Regions from separate parts of the Arthrobacter sp. KNU40 genome, predicted to be linked through region 2. Evidence: riboswitches for the same ligand, from Rfam matches in the RefSeq annotation. Region 2 holds a riboswitch; the other holds the start of a gene.
What was found. Region 2 has a riboswitch for glycine ahead of lipA (lipoyl synthase). Riboswitches for the same ligand answer to the same signal wherever they lie in the genome.
Positions count from the first base shown of each region.

Region 1 (3,406 bases), 330 kb from region 2:
GTGGCGTCACGGCCTTCAGGCCGCTTGCCTGAGGCGTTTCAACACACTTCATGTGGCGATATCAGCAGCGGTGGCCGATGACGTATTGATCCACTGCGCAGGGCCCGAGGTTCGGATTGGCATCAGCTCCCCTACGTCTGCGGGTGGCATCCAACGAGCACTGCAGGAATCGCTGTGGGCGCTCGGTTCAGCGAAAGGCAATGCCGTAAACCTGTCCCGTTACGCCGAGGGGCCCTCGTGGCTGGGGCTCACCAGTTTCGAGGAGGGGGCGGCGTTGGTTCAGCGGCTGCTCGGCCCGATCTTCACGTATGAACAGAGCCAGGAAGGCGATCTCATCGTGACTTTGAAAACCTACCTGGACGCCCAGAGGTCGTGGCAAAAGACTGCCGCGGCGCTCTTCGCCCATCGACAAACCATCATTTACCGCATCCGGAAAATCAGCGAGTTGACGGGGCTCGACATGACCGAAACATCCACGTTGGCCCAGCTTTGGTTTGCGCTCCAGATACATGAGGCCATGCATAAGTGAACCCCCACCCCGCAGAGGTGGTTGTCATTGTCCGCCTAGGCGCCCGCGCGGAGGGGCACGTCTGCGGCATCCTGGTCCGACTGGAGCTCGTCCTGGAACCTCGCGTAGCGGGCCAGGTGGGCTGGACGGCGGCGCAGGAAGAACCACGCGACACCGAGCATGATGAACCAGGCCGGCGTGACCAGCAGTGCCGTCAGCGTGTCCGACTGGGTGGTCAGCGTCCAGAGCACAAACGCGAAGAACGCGAAGACCACCCACACCATCACGATGCCGCCGGGCATCTTGAACGTGGACGCGATGTGCAGCTGCGGGCGACGACGACGGAATGCGATGTAGCTGGCCAGGATGATGGACCAGACGAAGACGAAGCAGACGGCCGACACGGTGGTGACCATGTCAAAGGCCTTGCCGACGTCCTGTCCCGCGTACATCAGGACGACGCCGGAGAGCAGCAGCACGCAGGAGAGGAACAGGGCGTTGCGGGGAACCTTCCGCCGGGACAGGCCGCTGAAAAGGGCCGGGGCGTCGCCCTCCTGGGCTAGGCCGTACACCATGCGCGAGGTCGAGTAGATGCCGGAGTTGGCCGAGGACATGGCCGAGCTCAGCACCACCAGGTTGACCACGGTGGCGGCTGCGCCGAGCCCAGCCAGGGAGAACATGGCGATGAATGGGCTGTGGCCGGCGGCGAACTGGGTCCAAGGAGTGACGGACATCAGGATGATGAGGGCGCCCACGTAGAACAGGAGCACTCGCACCGGGATGGAGTTGATCGCTCTGGGCAGGTTCTTCTCCGGGTCCTTGGCCTCTGCCGCAGTGGTGCCCACTAGCTCAATGCCCACGAATGCGAAGACCGCGATCTGGAAGCCGGCCACGAAGCCCATGAATTCGTGGGGGAAGAAGCCGCCGTGGCTCCAGAGGTTGGTGAGGCTTGCCGGTCCGGCCTCGGACTGGAACCCGCTGAAGATCATGAACAGCCCTACAACGATCAGTGCTGCAATCGCGATGATTTTGATGAGGGCGAACCAGAATTCTGTCTCGCCGAAGGCCTTCACCGTGGTCAGGTTCAGCAGCAGCAGGATCGCGATAGTGGCCAGGCCCGGGATCCACAGCGGGAGGCTCGGCCAGAGCTCCTTTGAGTAGCCCGCAATGGCAATGACGTCCGCGATGCCGGTGATCACCCAGCAGAACCAGTAGGTCCAGCCGGTGAAGAAACCTGCCCACGGACCCAGAAGGTCTGCGGCAAAGTCGCTGAAGGATTTGTAGTGCAGGTTGGACAGCAGCAGTTCGCTCATGGCGCGCATGACGAAGAACAGCATGAAGCCGATGATCATGTACACGAAGATCACGGACGGGCCGGCCGCGGAGATGGTCTTTCCGGAACCCATGAAGAGGCCTGTGCCGATGGCGCCGCCGATCGCAATCAGCTGGATGTGCCGGTTGCTGAGCTGCCGATCAAGATGGGGTGTTTCACTAGCTATGGCGGGCGGGTGATGAATCGTCATGAGGAACTCCATCGTTCAAGTGGCATTAGCGTGCCACGATGATTCGGGTTCCTCCCCGCTCTGTATTGGACCTGAGAGATTCCGCGGCCCCGTGCTTTCGCATGGTTCCGCTTTGCACCGTCGGTGAGCCCGGAGTTCCCGGGCTGCTTTCCAGAGTTGCCTTGCCGCGGCGGTACGGGGGCCTGAGAGTTTCCTGGGGAGGATTTGCTCCTACGGCGACTGCAGAATGTACCGGCAGGACTCTCCCGCCGCAGATCATCAGCGTATTCAGTTTGGGTGATGCCCGACTCAGTGTGGGATAGGTCACCAAGGAATGTCAACTCCGGCTATGCTTCGTGATCTCCTCGACTGATGATCCTCTGCCGACGGCTATTTCCGATACCTGATGTTGCCCCTGCGTTGACATTGTGTGTATGGTGTGAGCCGAATCACCCCAAATCTGAATATGCCTTTCGAACCGTGGCGGGAGAGTCCTCCCAGTCATCAACCGGGCAGGCGCCGTAGGAGCAAATCCTCCCCAGGAATCTCTCAGGCCCCCGTACCGCTGCGGCGAGGCAACTCTGGAAAGCAGCCAGGCTTCGGTCCGGCTCACCGACGGTGCAAGCAGGCAACCAAGCCTGCGGAATCTCTCAGGTCCGATACAGAGCGGGGAGGAACCCAAACCGAAGCCGTGCCATTGCGGTCGGCCCTACCTTGGAGTTCCTTTTGACTGTTCAATCAACCCCCACCGCTTTCGCAGACCGACACATCGGCGCACGACGGCAAATCGATGTTGGCATCATGCTCAAAGCTGTCGGCTACGACTCCGTTGACGGCCTGGTGGATGTCGCTGTCCCCGATTCCATCCGCCAGGATGTTGCACTTAGGCTGTCCAAGCACGGCACCGACGCCCTCAGCGAGGTGGAAGTCCTGGCTGAACTTCGCAAGCTGGCGGCCAAGAACAAGACGGCCGTGCAGATGATCGGCCAGGGCTATTACGACACCGTCACTCCGCCGGTGATCCGCCGCAACATCCTCGAATCCCCGGCCTGGTACACGGCCTACACGCCCTACCAGCCGGAAATCTCCCAGGGCCGCCTCGAAGCCCTGCTGAACTTCCAGACCATGGTCCAGGACCTCACGGCATTGCCGGTGGCCAACGCGTCCCTGCTGGACGAAGCCACCGCCGTCGCCGAGGCCGTATTGCTCATGCGGAGGGCCAACAAGTCCGCCTCTGCGGGCAAGACCGTCCTCGACGCCGAATGCCTCCCGCAGACCATCGCCATCGTGAAGGGCCGCGCCGAGGCGCTGGGCTTCGAGGTGGAGATCGCTGACCTGTCCCAGGGCCTGCCCGACGGCGACATCAACGGCATCGTGCTGCAGCAGCCGGGCGTTT
Region 1 covers NZ_CP195850.1:5,020,445-5,023,850, reverse strand. Annotated here, with positions in the region: gene ACSKT0_RS23420 (PucR family transcriptional regulator) at 1-529, shown strand, start outside; gene cycA (D-serine/D-alanine/glycine transporter) at 565-2,031, opposite strand; glycine riboswitch at 2,082-2,190, opposite strand; glycine riboswitch at 2,192-2,289, opposite strand; glycine riboswitch at 2,485-2,585, shown strand; glycine riboswitch at 2,586-2,685, shown strand; gene gcvP (aminomethyl-transferring glycine dehydrogenase) at 2,737-3,406, shown strand, end outside.
Region 1: it holds a riboswitch for glycine, as region 2 does, so the genes downstream of both, cycA (D-serine/D-alanine/glycine transporter) here and lipA (lipoyl synthase) in region 2, are expected to answer to the same signal.

Region 2 (3,406 bases):
TCATGAAACGCAGCACCGGGACCTGTTCGTACGGGCCGAAGGTCTGCTGGGTGGCCGTCGGCGCGAACAGCGCGCCCGTGTCGAGGTTGGCGATCAGCTTGTCGGCCGTGGGCGCCGCCGTGTTCGGCACCGCGGTCAGCCTCGGCCCGGCCGGGGTCTGGGCAGTCAGGTCCGCTTCCGTCCCGGCCAGCACGATCCCGCCGAGGGTGGGCAGTACCCGGTTCGCCCACCCCGCCGGCGGGGTCAGGGTGAGCCCTGCGCTTTGCGGCGGCCCTGATCTCGTTACCTGGGAAGAGGGAGGCATCACCTGAGAAGAATTGGGGGAACTAGGCCGGGGCCCCTGGCAGGCCGCGAGGGCCACTGACGTTGCTGTGAAAGCGACGAGGACGACGAGGATCCGGCACGGAGTCACGACGCCGCCCCCTTGGTGACCGCGAAGTCCCGTCCCAGGAGGTAGAGCAGCAGGCGACGGCCCGCCAACAGCGCTGATGCACGTGCAGCAGCATCCGGACCGGTAACCCCGTTGTAAGCCATGCGCAGGATGATGGGCATGCATGCCCGGACGCCCGGGAACCTGGGCCTCCCATCCGAGCCGTCCGACGACGCCAGCAGACCGGCTTGGAAGACCAGGGCATTGGCGACGTCGTCGTTCTTCGAGAAGAGCCCCCTGAAGGCGCCTTCAATCGCTTGGGCGCCGCTGGTATTCAGACCTTCCGTAGCGGGCACGCTAGTGTGCCCGGTGCTCTCCAGGGCTTGGAGGATGGCCGCTTCCGCCGCGGCCTCATTCGAGTTGGTCGAGGCGGGCGAGCTGGTCGACGTGGGCGAGCCGGTTGGCGTCGCCGCGCTGGTGGGCGTCACCGAGCCGGTGGGCGTCGCGGTGGCTCCGGCACAGGCCTTGGTCGGGCCACCGGTAGCGGTCCATGTGGCGTGGCTGGAGGGATTGGCAACGTCGTGGGTCGTCCCGGTCAGCGTCCCGGCCGAGATGGTGGCCTCGTACTCGCCTTCGAGGGTGGAGCCGTTGGCGCGCTGGGCGTTCCACACCACGATCACGTCGACGTGGTCGCCGGTAACGTTTCCGGTGAAGGTCCCGCTGAGGCTGGTGTCGCCGGCAGTGCCGCTCACCTGGTTGCCGTTCTGTTGGAAGGTGAACGTTAAGGTCCGGGAGCCGCCCTGGACCGTCGTCCAAGTACCGCTGATGTCCCAGCAGGGCGTGGCCGCAAGAACCGGGGAAGCGGTACTGATGCCGCAAAACAAGACTGCCAGCACCGACAGGGCGGCGAGGACCTTCGGTGCGGCTCGACCCGAATTGTGCATCGAAATGCGGAGGGGAGCTGTTGAGGTTCCTGCCATGGCGTCGACCTTTTCGACGGTCATCCGGCAAGGATGTCGGATTCCTTGGCGCCAAGGTACATCAGCCAACGTCAGGAATCAATGACTCAGCTCTTTGCGTGCCGCACAGGCACCGGATACCATGTGAGACGTGTCACCGAAAGGTGGCACGCGCTTATGATCTGCGGCGGGAGAGCCCTGCCGGTACGTTTCAGCAGGCGCCGTAGGAGCAAATCCTCCCCAGGAATCTCTCAGGCCCATGTACCGCCGCGGCAAGGCAACTCTGGAAAGCAGCCCGGGCAACCGGACTCACCGACGGTGCAAGCGTCCAGCCGCGAGGCGGCAACGCGGAAACTCTCAGGTCCAATACAGAGCGGGGAGGAACCGAATCATCGTGGTGCGTCCGCGCCACCTGAATTATGGAGTTCCTCATGACCCTGGCACCTGAAGGCCGTAAGCTGCTGCGCGTTGAACAGCGCAACAAAGCCGTCCCGGTCGAACGCAAACCCGAGTGGATCAAGGCCAAGGTCCAGATGGGCCCGGAATTCGTGGGCCTGAAGAACCTCGTGAAAAAAGAAGGCCTGCACACCGTCTGCGAGGAAGCCGGCTGCCCGAACATCTTCGAGTGCTGGGAAGACAAGGAAGCGACCTTCCTGATCGGCGGCTCCGAATGCACCCGCCGCTGCGACTTCTGCCAGATCGACACCGGCAAACCCTCCCCCGTGGACATGTTCGAACCCACCAAGGTCGCCCGCTCCGTCCAGGCCATGGCCCTGCGCTACGCCACCGTCACCGGCGTCGCCCGCGACGACCTGGAAGACGAAGGCGTCTGGCTCTACGCCGAAACCGTCCGCAAGATCCACGAACTGAACCCCGGCACCGGCGTCGAACTGCTCATCCCCGACTTCTCCGGCAAACCCGAACACATCCAAGCGATCTGCGACTCCGCCCCCGAGGTCTTCGCGCACAACGTCGAAACCGTGCCCCGGATCTTCAAACGCATCCGCCCCGCGTTCCGCTACGACCGCTCCCTGGACGTCATCACCCAGGGCCGGGCCGCCGGCATGGTCACCAAATCCAACCTGATCCTGGGCATGGGCGAAACCCGCGAAGAGATCTCCGAAGTCATGACCGACCTGCACGCCGCAGGGTGCGACCTGATCACCATCACCCAGTACCTGCGCCCCTCCGAACGGCACCTGCCCGTGGACCGCTGGGTCAAACCCCAGGAATTCGTCGACCTCGCCACCGAAGCCGAGGAAATCGGCTTCCTCGGCGTCATGTCCGGCCCCCTGGTCCGCTCCTCCTACCGCGCCGGACGCCTCTGGGCCACCGCGATGCGCAAGAAAGGCCGCGAAATCCCTGCCCACCTCGCCCACATCGCCGAAGGCATCCAGGACTCCGGCACCACCCGCCAGGAAGCCCGCACCCTCCTCGCACACCACGCGACGGCCTGATCGGCAAGGAGCCAGCATGTTCCCCACCCGGATTGAAATCATTCCCTCAGACGGAATCGTTGAGAAAGTCCAGGCCGCAGTGCCGCTTTCCACAACGCTCACAGTCACCTGCTTGCCCCATCACGGCATCGCGCGGACCATGGAGGCTTCCGTCAAGCTCAGCCTCCTGGGCTACAACGTGATTCCGCACGTCTCGGCGCGCGGGCTGGAGCACAGGGCGCAGCTTTCCGGCATCCTCCGGGACTGCGGGGCCGTCGGGATCACGGAGGTCTTCGCCATCGGTGGAGACGGACCTCTTGGTGCCGGCCCCTACCGATCGAGCCTTCCCCTCTTGGCGGACATCGCCGAGTACACCGGTGGCACCATCACAGCGGGCATCGCCGGTTACCCCGAGGGGCATCCTTCCGTGAGCGGGCTGGACTTGCTGGACGCACTGTTGGCCAAACAACACCTGGCGACGCACGTTGTCACGCAGATGTGCTTCTCCACCCCGACGATCCTCGACTACTCAGCACTCCTGCGCCGGGAAGGCGTCGAGCTTCCCGTATGGGCTGGGATTGCCGGGGCAGTTCCCCGGACCAAACTGCTGGCCCTGGCAACCCAGATCGGCGTCGGGACAT
Region 2 covers NZ_CP195850.1:4,686,700-4,690,105, forward strand. Annotated here, with positions in the region: gene ACSKT0_RS21795 (hypothetical protein) at 1-307, opposite strand, end outside; gene ACSKT0_RS21800 (hypothetical protein) at 409-1,374, opposite strand; glycine riboswitch at 1,508-1,606, shown strand; glycine riboswitch at 1,608-1,711, shown strand; gene lipA (lipoyl synthase) at 1,761-2,786, shown strand; gene ACSKT0_RS21810 (methylenetetrahydrofolate reductase) at 2,803-3,406, shown strand, end outside.